DNA from 3 places in the Enterobacter sp. UPMP701 genome. Region 3 is predicted to be linked to each of the others. Evidence: predicted binding sites of a transcription regulator. Region 3 holds the regulator's gene; each other region holds the start of a gene.

Region 1 (4,230 bases), on a different contig from region 3:
GTGGTCATGCAGGACGACCAGCTGGCCGTCCTTTGTCATCACCAGATCCTGCTCCAGATAATCCGCGCCCTGCGCATAGGCCATCGCTTTCGCCGGCAGCGTATGCTCCGGCAGGTAGCCACTGGCACCGCGGTGGGCGATAACGATTTTATCCGCAGCCAGGGCGGAGCCTGTCATCAGGCCTGCCAGCAGCAGACCTGTTGCTAATTGGGTTAATTTCATCGCAATGCTCCTTATTGACGACGCGCCAGCACTTCCGCGTGGTGACGTTTCTCGCCGATCATCACAACAACCAGCAGCAGAACCGCCAGCACGCTGCCGCCAATCATCACCATAAAGCCGCCGTCCCAGCCGAAGAAGTCAACGGTGTAGCCCACGATAGCGCTCGCCGCGACCGAACCACCCAGGTAGCCGAACAGACCGGTAAAGCCTGCCGCCGTGCCTGCCGCTTTCTTCGGCGCCAGCTCCAGCGCGTGCAGACCGATCAGCATCACCGGGCCGTAAATCAGGAAGCCGATAACGATCATACAAGCCATGTCTACGGACGGGTTGCCCGGCGGGTTGAGCCAGTAAACGACGGTGGCAATGGTCACCAGGGTCATAAAGAACACGCCCGTCGCGCCGCGGTTGCCTTTAAACACTTTGTCCGACATCCAGCCGCAAATCAGCGTGCCCGGGATCCCGGCGTATTCATACAGGAAGTAGGCCCAGGAGGATTTATCCAGCGCGAAGTGCTTCACCTCTTTCAGGTAGGTCGGGGACCAGTCGAGGATGCCGTAGCGCAGCAGGTAAACGAACACGTTCGCCACCGCGATGTACCACAGCAGCTTGTTCGGCAGCACGTACTTCATGAAGATCTGTTTCGCGGTCAGCTCTTCTTCGTGCTTCTCGCTGTAATCGTCCGGATAGTCGTTCTTGTACTCTTCGATCGGCGGCAGCCCGCAGGACTGCGGCGTGTCGCGCATCAGGGCGAAGGCAATAATCGCCACCAGAATGGCGCCGAAGGCAGGCATGTAGAGCGCCGCGTGCCAGTCGTTGAACCAGGCCATCCCCAGCAGGAACAGCAGAGGTGGAAGCCCGCCCCCGACGTTATGCGCGCAGTTCCACACAGATACAATGCCGCCGCGCTCTTTCTGCGACCACCAGTGCACCATGGTACGTCCGCACGGCGGCCACCCCATCCCCTGGAACCAGCCGCAGAGGAACAGCAGCACGAACATAATCGCAATACTGGACGTCGCCCACGGCACAAAGCCCATGAACAGCATCACCGCTGCCGCCAGGATCAGACCAGCGGGCAGGAACACGCGCGGATTCGAGCGATCCGACACCGAACCCATGATGAATTTCGAAAAACCGTAGGCGATAGAGATCCCCGACAGCGCGAAGCCCAGATCGCCGCGGGAGAAGCCCTGCTCCACCAGATACGGCATGGCGAGCGCAAAGTTTTTACGCACAAGATAGTACGCCGCGTACCCGAAGAAGATCCCCAGGAAAATTTGCCAACGCAGACGACGGTATAGCGGATCAATTTCTGCCTCTGGCAGACGCGCCCGATGCGGCGCAGGTTTGAAGATACTGAGCATTACAGCCTCCGTGGCCTTGAATTAAATGGGCAGGTGGCTCGCACCTGAATTCCAGAGGCGGGGATGTTAAGAAATCACGGTGATTGTTACTGTGAATCAACGCACAGATTGTTACAGAAATATGACAGAATGCGCAAAAAAGCGCATGAAATCACGTTTCACTTTCGAATTTCGCGCGTTTATGTTCGAAATCAAACAAACCACACTATTGATATGGCTAAATGATAAAAAAACGAACATAGAGGGTAAACAATGACCATTCACGATCCTCGCTACAGCGATGTGATAATCATTGGCGGTGGCGCAACTGGCGCCGGCATCGCGCGCGACTGCGCCCTTCGCGGCTTAAGCGTCACGCTGCTGGAGCGCCACGATATCGCCACGGGCGCAACCGGGCGTAACCACGGCCTGCTGCACAGCGGCGCGCGGTATGCAGTTACAGACGGTGAATCCGCGCGCGAATGCATTGCTGAAAACCAGATCCTCAAGCGTATCGCCCGGCACTGCATAGAGCCGACCGACGGCCTCTTTATTACCCTTCCTGAAGATGACCTCGCCTTTCAGAACACCTTTATTACCGCCTGCACAGCAGCGGGCATTCAGGCTGAGGCCATGGATCCGGCGCTGGCCCGGCGGCTGGAGCCGTCGGTGAACCCGGCGCTTATCGGCGCGGTGAAAGTGCCCGACGGCACCGTCGACCCGTTCCGTCTGACGGCCGCCAATATGCTCGACGCCCGCGAACATGGGGCGCGCATTCTGACCGGACATGAAGTGACCGGGCTTATCCGCGAAGGTCATCGCGTCTGCGGCGTGCGGATTGTTGATACGCAATATAACGAACACAGCGAGCTGTATGCCGCCGTGGTGGTCAACGCGGCGGGGATCTGGGGGCAGCGTATTGCGGAGTACGCCGACCTGTCGGTGCGCATGTTCCCGGCAAAAGGCTCGCTGCTGATCCTCGACCACCGCATCAATAACCACGTCATCAACCGCTGCCGCAAGCCGTCTGACGCCGATATTCTGGTCCCTGGCGATACCATTTCGTTAATCGGTACCACCTCAACCCACGTGGACTACAGCGAGATTGACTACAACCGCGTGACCGCCGAAGAGGTCGACATTCTGCTGCGCGAAGGGGAAAAACTGGCCCCGGTAATGGCGCAGACGCGTATCCTGCGCGCCTACGCAGGCGTGCGTCCCCTTGTCGCTAGCGATAACGATCCGAGCGGACGTAACGTCAGCCGGGGCATCGTGCTGCTCGATCACGCCGGGCGCGACGGCATGGACGGATTTATCACCATCACCGGCGGCAAGCTGATGACCTACCGCCTGATGGCCGAGTGGGCGACCGATGCCGTCTGCCGCAAGCTGGGGAATACCGAACCGTGCGTCACCGCAGAACAACCGCTGCCGGGATCGCGCCAGTCTAACGAGAAAACGCTGCAGAAAATCATCTCCCTGCCCGCGCCGCTGCGCGGGTCCGCGATTTACCGCCACGGCGACAGAACGCCGCAGTGGCTCGGTGAAGGACGACTGAGCCGCAGCCTGGTCTGCGAGTGCGAAGCCGTTACCGCAGGCGAAGTGCAGTACGCGGTAGAGAACCTGACGGTCAACAGCCTGCTGGATCTCCGCCGCCGCACTCGCGTCGGAATGGGGACCTGTCAGGGCGAGCTGTGCGCCTGTCGTGCCGCCGGGCTGCTGCAACGTTTTCATACCACCACCGCCACGCAGTCGCTCGAGCAGCTCAGCGCGTTTTTAAACGAGCGCTGGAAAGGCATTCAGCCTGTCGCCTGGGGAGATGCCCTGCGCGAAAGCGAATTTACCCGCTGGGTCTATCAGGGGCTTTGCGGTCTGGAGAAGGAGCAACACGATGAAATTTGATACCGTCATCGTCGGCGGCGGGCTGGCAGGCTTGCTCTGCGGCATCAAACTCACGAAGCAGGGACTGCGCTGCGCCATTATAACCCGCGGCCAGAGCGCCCTGCATTTCTCGTCGGGCTCGCTGGATCTGGTGGACGAAGCGTACCGCGATACGCTGCCGCCGGAGCACCCCTATCACCTGATTGGCGCGCAGCATATTGATCGCTTTGCGCTGGAAACCGAAGCGCTGCTGGCGGACTGCGGCGCACATCTGAAGGGAAGCGCCAGGCTCAATCACCAGCGCGTCACGCCGCTCGGCACCCTGCGCTCCGCGTGGCTCAGCCCGGAGGAGGTTCCCGTTGCCCCCTTAACTGCCGCGCGCGTGCGGGTGGTGGGCATCAGCGGCTTTCTGGATTTTCAGCCCCATCTCGCGGCGGCATCGCTCTGTCGCCAGGGGGTTAACGCCGACACGGCGGAAATAGATCTGCCCGAGCTGGATGTCCTGCGCGATAACCCGAGCGAGTTTCGCGCGGTGAATATCGCCCGTTTTCTGGATAATGAGGACAAATGGCCACTGCTGTATGACGCGCTCAGGCCGCTCGGCGAAACCTGTGATGCCCTGCTGATGCCCGCCTGCTTTGGTTTAAATGACAACCGGCTCTGGCGCTGGCTTTCCGATCGCCTGCCCTGCTCGCTCGGCCTGCTGCCCACGCTGCCCCCTTCCGTACCCGGCATTCGCCTGCATACCCAGCTCCAGCGTCAGTTTGTGGCGCAGGGCGGCGTG
Region 2 (4,230 bases), on a different contig from region 3:
ATCGTCCAGCTGGGCCTGAATTTCAGAGACTTTGCTGGTCTTCTCCTCTTCCTTCAGCCCCTTGTTGTCCTTCACGCCCTGCATCTGCTTGAACAGTGCCAGCTGGCGAATCGGGACCAGCTGCAGGTCGCTGGACGCGCGGAACGGTGCCCAGCCCAGACGCGCCAGAACCGCTTTCTCTTCCGGCGTTTTGCCGTAGTTCATGAAGAAGTCGTACACCTTCTCCTTGGTGCTTTCGGTGAGGTTTTTACGCCACACGATTGGGTCACCCGGGATCAGCGGTGATTTCCAGATAACCTTGATTTCCTTCAGCTTGTCCGGCGCGGAGGTCTTCAGCTTGTCGAGGTTTTCGGTGTTGTTAGTGGCAACGTCCACCTGCTTGTTCGCCACGGCCAGGGCGTTGGTTTCGTGGCTGGCGTTGACGGTGCGCTTGAAGTCGCTGGCGGAGGCGTTGTTTTTGGCGAAGACGTAGTAGCCAGGGACGAGGAAGCCGGAAGTGGAGTTCGGGTCGCCGTTACCAAACGTCAGCTCTTTGCGTTTGGCGAGCATGTCGTTGAGGTTGTTGATCGGGCTGTCTTTGTTCACGATCAGCACGCTCCAGTATCCTGGAGAACCATCGGCCGCAACGGTCTGGGCAAAGACCTGGCCGTTCGCGCGGTCCACCGCTTCCATGGCGGAGAGGTTGCCGTACCAGGCGATGTCCACTTTGTTAAAGCGCATCCCCTGGATAATGCCCGCGTAGTCCGGGGCGAAGAAGGCGTTCACTTTGATCCCCAGTTTGGTTTCCATATCTTTCAGGAACGGTTCCCACTGGGGTTTCAGGTTCTGCTGTGATTCTGTCGAAATGATGCCAAAGTTCAGCGCTTTTTCCTGCTCCTCAGCGTGGGCCGGGCTTAACAGGGTGCTGATGCTGAACATGCTGGTGAAGGCCAGCGCGGCAACCGTTTTATAGCTCATTTCCATTCCTCGTTATGGGGACGTTATGCAGCCTGCGCGCGCTCTTCGACGCGGTTTACGCTGCGGTAGAGATGGTCAAAACGTTCGTTATCAAACTGATGGCTGGCGCCATCAAAGAACACATGTCCCTGACGCAGGGCGACGATGCGCTCGCAGTAGCGCAGGGCGTAATCCACCTGATGCAGCGTCACCACCACGGTGATGCCGTCGTTCTGGTTGATGTCGCGCAGGGTTTCCATCACGATGCGGGCCGATTCCGGATCCAACGAGGCGATAGGCTCGTCGGCCAGAATGATTTTCGCTTTCTGCATCAGCGCGCGGGCAATCGCCACGCGCTGCTGTTGTCCACCGGACAGGGTGGAGACACGCTGGTGGGCGAAATGCGCCATGCCGACGCGGGTCAGCGCCTGTAAGGCTTCCTGCTTCTGGGATGGGGAGAACCAGCGCAGGCAGGTGCGCCAGAAGGGTGTGCTGCCGAGCGCGCCAATCAGCACGTTCTCGAGCACCGTCAGGCGGTTCACCAGATTGAACTGCTGGAAGATGTAGCCCGTCTGGGCGCGGCTTTTACGGATATCGCTTGCCAGACGCCCCGCGCGCTGCACGGTATTACCGAGTAACTCGACGTGGCTTTCCGGCGTTTTATCGCAGGTAATGAGGCCGCTCAGGTGACGCAGAAGGGTGGATTTACCCGAACCGGATGGCCCAAGCAGCGCCACCATGTCGCCCTGCTGGACGGTCAGATCAACGGCATGCAGAGCCTTGTTGTGATGGAAGGTCTTGCTCAGTTTCTCGACGCGGATGACGGTTTGCATGTGCTGGGCCTCACGATAAATGTGGCCTCATGCTGGCGCATCAATATGACATTTGGGTTAAGTGCAGGTTGCGGGAGTTTGAAGAGTTGAGGGGAGTTTGATGACAGGCGGAGGCAGACGGCCCTCCGCCCGAAGATTAGTGCTGCTGCTTAACGACGTTAATCATCCACGGCACGCCGTATTTATCGGTGACTTTACCGAAACCGTGTGCCCAGAAGGTTTCCTGCCAGGCCATTTCGATATTCCCGCCCGCGGCGAGGTTGTCGAACCAGCGTTTGCCTTCCGACACATCCTGCGTGTCGAGCACCAGCGTGAAGCCTGCGTATTGCGCACTGCTGCCCGGCGGCAGCCCGTCGCTCATCATGATATCGCTGCCCGCAATGCGGACGTTGGAGTGGGCGATAGCCGAATCCGGAAACTGCATGCCGGACGGACAGCCTTCTTCGCTGTTATCGCTTTTTGGCATTTCGCCGAAGGTGATTTTATAGAGGAGTTCTGCGCCGACGGCCTGCTGATAGAAGGCGGTAGCCTCTGCACAGTTGCCGGCGAAAGAGATATAGGGACTTAACGGCATAATCTTTACCTCACGTAAGAAAAGCCCGTTAAGTGTAGTTCCCGAACGCCCGGTAAGCGAAGCGTCACCGGGCGGGGAAATCAGTTCTTTTTCACGAACTCAGATTTCAGTTTCATCGGACCGAAGCCGTCAATTTTGCAGTCGATATTATGATCGCCTTCAACCAGACGGATATTCTTCACTTTGGTGCCGATCTTCAGCATAGAAGAGCTGCCTTTCACCTTCAGATCTTTAACAACGGTGACGCTGTCGCCATCCGCCAGCAGATTACCGTTCGCATCTTTGACGACCAGCGCATCAGCATCCTGCGCTGGCTCGGCATCATTCCATTCGTGTGCGCATTCCGGGCAGATGAACATGCCATTATCTTCATAGGTGTATTCAGAATTGCATTTTGGGCAGTGTGGGAGTGTCATATCGGTATCCTCAAAAGTGTTAACGCGCCGGAAAGTGCCAGCTAAATGACGGCAGAGTGCCGAAAAAGGCGGCAAGTATAGCGCAAATCCACACGTTTGTCGGTGATATTGTGAATTTAAAAAAATGCCAAAAGTGTGTTGCGAGTGACACTTCCTGTCAGTGGGTTAAGCGATGCTAACGTCATTAACACGGTGGAAAGAGAAGTCGCTAAATATATCGAATATTTTATTGCGGCAAATTGCTACGCACCTTCATTTCGGATAAGGTGAAGCGACACATTGTTATTTATCTTCGGTCTTTACTGCCATACATTTCTTATGGCGGTGGCATATCCCCTCTCTTTATGGTGGGTAAATAATGATGATATATCCTGAAGTTTTTTAAATGGGCTACGCTTTTTATCTTTTGGCTGTCAGGCCTTAAGGTGCGCTTTACACGCCATGCAAGGATAGCCATTTATTTCTGATTATCTTCAATCAGTTATATTCCGGTGAACATGTTTCCACACGTGATCATATAAGCCTGAACAACATAATTAATACCAGTGGCTTAATAAAAGTAATAAATTTGCGTTAAGGAAAGGCTTTTATCATGCACACACAGACCATTTTTGAATTAAGTCAGGAAGCTGAGCGTTTGTTACAGCTTGCCCTGCAAAATCTCGATACCCTGAAATCAATGCCAACAGCGAAGCTGGAGAGCACGACGGCTGCTATTACAGGTGAAAAGAGCAACGTGCTGCCTTTGCATTTTAGTGCGCGAGGCGTCGAAGCGCAGCAGGCAATGCTGAATAATGAATTACGCAAAATAACACGTCTGGAAATGGTTCTGGCTATCGTTGGCACCATGAAAGCGGGGAAATCGACCACCATTAACGCCATTGTCGGTACGGAGGTATTGCCGAACCGCAACCGGCCAATGACGGCGCTGCCTACGCTGATCCGTCACACGCGTGGTCAGAAGGAGCCGGTGCTCCATTTTTCCCATGTCTCACCTATTGATGAGTTGATCCAACTGCTACAGAAAAAGCTCTGCGATTACGATCGCGGCAAGCTGGCTCAGCATCTGGAAATTGATAAGGACATGAATACGCTACTGGAGCGTATTGAGAAAGGAGAAGCCTTTGAAAAGCATCATCTCGGGGCGCAGCCAATATTTCATTGCCTGAAAAGCCTTAATGACCTGGTGAGGCTTTCGCAGGTACTGGGTGTGGCGTTTCCGTTCTCAGAATATGCGGCTATCGAACACATTCCGGTGATTGAGGTGGAGTTTGTGCATCTTGCGGGTCTTGATGCACATCCTGGACAGCTGACGTTGCTCGATACCCCCGGGCCCAATGAGGCCGGACAGCCGCATCTGCAAAAAATGCTTAGCGAGCAGTTGGCGCGCGCGTCGGCGGTGCTGGCGGTCATGGATTATACCCAGCTTAAATCCATTTCTGATGAAGAGGTTCGCCAGGCTATTTCAGTG
Region 3 (4,230 bases):
TTTAAGTGATGGGTCATAAAACCTTACTGCCTGTGGATGTGGTGTTGAAAACATTGAGATTTTCGATTTCCCTGATGGGACGATACAGCCGAAAATTTGCTCAATTTCAGCGGGAAATGCTCCCGTCCTGGCGTGGAGAAGAATAGTTTTTCGATTTACCACGCAAATACAGTCGGTCTGACAGTATCTGGGGGGCAATTTAAACGCTTATAACGTTTAAAGGCAAGGTGGGATCGCAAAACCAGAACAATATGCCAGCATGAAAACACACGCCAGCACAATGCGCTAATTATGAGAAAAACCCATGGCTAATCATGCGAACAAAAAACAGACAGCCGTATAAAATTCACACGCGTTTCGCTTGACTGCAAAGCAAACGGGCCAGCAAACGCTGGCCCGTGGAAAGGTAAAATGACACGCCTGCCGTCAGGCGATTTTTTTGGCAATTAATCGTTCCGGCATCACAAAGCTGAAGCGGGTTCCTTTGCCCGGCGTACTCTGAATATCAAGACGGCTCTCATGGTGATTAACCGCATGTTTCACAATCGCCAGCCCCAGGCCGCTTCCCCCGGTCTGCCGCGAGCGCGCTTTATCCACGCGATAGAAGCGCTCGGTCAGACGCGGAATGTGCTCAGGCGCGATCCCCGGCCCGTTGTCCTCTACGCTGAATTCGGCCCCTGCCGGGGTGTGCTGCCAGCGCACCACGATGTTCGTCCCTTCAGGCGTATGATTCACCGCGTTGTACACCAGGTTGGAGATGGCGCTACGCAGCTCATCTTCGCTACCGAGTACCTTCAGCGTGTTGTCGACGTCAAAAGTAAGATGGTGTTTTTTATGGCTTAAGGTTTGGGCTTCCCGCTCCACCACCCGCAGCATCATCGGTACGTCGATGGTGTCAGTCAGCGCAAGCGAAGGCGCCGCTTCAATCTTCGACAGCGTCAGCAGCTGCTTCACCAGCCCTTCCATCCGGTGCGTTTGCTCGCGCATGGTGTGCAGTGCTTTTTCGCGCGGCGCGCCTTCCAGGGTTTGCTCCTGCATCATCTCCAGATAGCCCTGAAGCACCGTCAGCGGGGTACGAAGCTCGTGGCTGACGTTGGCAAAGAAGTTGCGTCGCGCCCCTTCCAGCTGGTGCATCTGGGTGACATCGCGCGCCACCATCAGCCACTGGCGATCGCTGTAGGGCATTACGCGGATTTCCAGATGGCGGCCATTATTGAGCTTCAGATTGTGCGGACGGGTGAAATCACGCTTTTTCAGATACAGCGTGAATTCGGGATAGCGCAAAAGGTTGAGGATGTTCTGACCATTATCGTCCGGCCAGCGCAGGCCGAGGACCTGTTGCGCAAGACCGTTACACCAGAAAATGGTGCCTTCCTCGGTCGTCAGAATGACGGCATCAGGCAGCGATTCCGCACCGCTGCGAAAGCGTTTGATTAAGCTTCCCAGCTCGCGACGACGCTTTTTATTACGCATCTGCATCTGGTGCAGGCCGTACAGCAGCGGTTCCCAGCTTCCGCTCCCCGGCGGAGGGGTCATACTTCTGTCCACCCACAGCCACCATGAAAGACGCAGCAGGTTCCAGAAATGCCAGATCAGCAAACCCGTCACCGACGCCAGCAGAAACCACGGCAGATAACCCAAAATGGCCCCCAGAAGGAGGGCCGGAATACAGCATAAGATCAGTTCAAAGACGAGCCTTTTCCATGACAGACGTTCCAGCACGCGTCACACTCCTGTCATTGTTCAGAAACGGGTAGAAAAACGATAACCCGTGCCGCGGACCGTCTGCACCATGCGATCGTGGCCGCTCAGTTCCAGCGCTTTTCGCAGGCGGCGGATATGGACGTCAACCGTCCGGTCTTCGACATACACGTTAGTTCCCCAGACGTTATTCAGCAACTGCTCGCGGCTGTAAACGCGTTCCGGGTGAGTCATAAAGAAGTGCAGGAGTTTAAATTCGGTAGGCCCCATATCGAGGGGATTTTCGCCGGTCATGACGCGGTGTGACGTTGGATCAAGGCTGAGGCCCTGCATCTCAATCACCTCTTCAACTGCCATCGGCGAGATGCGGCGCATCACGGCTTTGATACGCGCCACCAGCTCTTTCGGGGAGAAAGGCTTGGTGATGTAATCGTCCGCGCCGGTCTCCAGACCGCGCACGCGATCCTCTTCTTCACCGCGCGCCGTAAGCATGACAACCGGGATATCGCGGGTCATCGCCTCACGCTTAATGTGTTTGATAAACTGCAGTCCGGAGCCGCCGGGCAACATCCAGTCAAGCAGAATCAGATCGGGCCAGGGTTCATTCAGCTGGTTCACCGCGCTGTCATAATCTTCCGCTTCAACCGGCTGAAAGCCATTTTGTTCGAGCACGAAGCACACCATTTCACGAATTGGAGCTTCATCTTCTACGACCAGAATACGTCTCGCCATACTTTGCCCTGTCTTATCTTATTTAAGTTACAAGTTTGTAATGCGGCGTCATTATGCGTCAGATTTATGACAGATTTATGAAAAACAGTACCACTATAAATGGCAAACTGTTGTTTTATTACAGCGGTTATTTTCCTTTCCCTGAGAGTTTATAATCGTCCGCATCTTTTTTCGCCACGGATCTCCTATGCGCATACTTCACACCTCGGACTGGCACCTGGGTCAAAACTTTTACAGCAAAAGCCGTGCGGCTGAACATGAAGCGTTCCTGAAGTGGCTGCTGGAAACGGCACAGGCGCACGAGGTAGATGCCATTATTGTGGCGGGTGACATTTTCGATACCGGTTCGCCGCCGAGCTACGCGCGTGAATTATACAACCGTTTTGTGGTGAACCTGCAGCAGACCGGGTGCCATCTGGTGATTGTCGCCGGGAACCATGACTCCGTCGCCACGCTGAATGAGTCCCGCGATATCCTGGCGTTTCTCAATACCACCGTGGTGGCCAGCGCCGGGCACGCCCCGCAGATCCTGAATAAACGCGACGGCACGCCGGGGGCGGTGCTGTGCCCCATTCCATTTTTACGTCCGCGCGACATCGTGCAAAGCCAGGCGGGGCTGTCGGGTGCGGAAAAGCAGCAGCATTTATTACAGGCCATCACCGACTATTATCACCAGCAGTACGCGGAAGCCTGCGCCCTGCGCGGTGAACAGGCCATCCCCGTGATTGCGACCGGGCACCTCACCACCGTCGGGGCCAGTAAAAGTGACGCGGTCCGCGAGATCTATATCGGTACGCTGGACGCCTTTCCTGCGCAAAACTTCCCGCCTGCCGACTACATTGCGCTCGGACACATTCACCGGGCACAGGTCATCGGCGGCTGCGAGCATATCCGCTACTGCGGCTCGCCTGTTTCGCTCAGCTTTGACGAGACGGGTAAAGCCAAATCCGTCCATCTGGTGAGCTTCTCCGAGGGCAAACTCAGCGCCGTCGAGACGCTGGAGGTGCCGGTCACCCAGCCGCTGGCGGTGTTAAAAGGCGATCTTGCCGCGATTACGCAACAGCTTGAGCAGTGGCGCGGCGCAGAGCGCGATCCGCCGATCTGGCTGGATATTGAAATCACCACCGATGACTATCTGCATGACATGCAGCGAAAAATTCAGGCACTCACCGAAGATTTGCCGGTAGAGGTGCTGCTGGTGCGCCGCAGCCGCGAGCAGCGCGAGAAAATTCTGCTCGGCGCCCAGCGTGAAACGCTCAGCGAACTGCGCGTAGAAGAGGTGTTCGAGCGCCGCCTGTCGCAGGAAGAGATCGATGATGCGAAGCGGGCCCGGCTCAACGAGCTGTTCAGCCATACCCTGCATGCGCTCACTGACGAGGAAGAAAACGCATGAAAATTCTGAGCCTGCGTCTGAAAAACCTCAACTCCCTCAAGGGCGAGTGGAAAATTGACTTCACCGCCGAGCCGTTTGCCAGCAACGGCCTGTTTGCCATCACCGGCGCGACCGGCGCGGGTAAAACCACCCTGCTCGATGCCATCTGTCTGGCGCTCTACCACGAAACCCCGCGTCTGAATAAGGTCTCGCAGGCGCAGAACGATCTGATGACGCGCGACACCGCCGAATGCCTGGCGGAGGTAGAGTTTGAGGTGAAAGGCGTCGCCTACCGCGCCTTCTGGAGCCAGAACCGGGCGCGCAACCAGCCGGACGGGAATCTCCAGGCGCCGCGCGTGGAGCTGGCCAGCTGCGAAGATGGCAAAATCCTTGCCGATAAGGTCTCAGATAAACTGGAACAAACC

What was found. Region 3 encodes PhoB, which activates phosphate uptake and scavenging genes when phosphate is short. Its sites were predicted from a motif close to CTGTCATAAAACTGNCNNAT; they were not measured.
Region 1: the regulator PhoB is predicted to act here: its motif matches at 1,695-1,714, upstream of glpT (glycerol-3-phosphate transporter).
Region 2: the regulator PhoB is predicted to act here: its motif matches at 1,857-1,876, upstream of phnC (phosphonate ABC transporter ATP-binding protein).

The regions. Positions count from the first base shown of each region.
Region 1 is NZ_JBSKJN010000003.1:18,835-23,064, reverse strand. It holds gene glpQ (glycerophosphodiester phosphodiesterase) at 1-222, opposite strand, end outside; gene glpT (glycerol-3-phosphate transporter) at 234-1,586, opposite strand; gene glpA (anaerobic glycerol-3-phosphate dehydrogenase subunit A) at 1,839-3,467, shown strand; gene glpB (glycerol-3-phosphate dehydrogenase subunit GlpB) at 3,457-4,230, shown strand, end outside.
Region 2 is NZ_JBSKJN010000011.1:5,813-10,042, reverse strand. It holds gene phnD (phosphonate ABC transporter substrate-binding protein) at 1-957, opposite strand, end outside; gene phnC (phosphonate ABC transporter ATP-binding protein) at 981-1,769, opposite strand; gene yjdN (VOC family metalloprotein YjdN) at 1,906-2,343, opposite strand; gene ACWKXT_RS19255 (zinc ribbon domain-containing protein YjdM) at 2,424-2,759, opposite strand; gene crfC (clamp-binding protein CrfC) at 3,352-4,230, shown strand, end outside.
Region 3 is NZ_JBSKJN010000002.1:460,763-464,992, forward strand. It holds gene brnQ (branched-chain amino acid transporter carrier protein BrnQ) at 1-17, opposite strand, end outside; gene phoR (phosphate regulon sensor histidine kinase PhoR) at 427-1,722, opposite strand; gene phoB (phosphate response regulator transcription factor PhoB) at 1,744-2,433, opposite strand; gene sbcD (exonuclease subunit SbcD) at 2,621-3,826, shown strand; gene sbcC (exonuclease subunit SbcC) at 3,823-4,230, shown strand, end outside.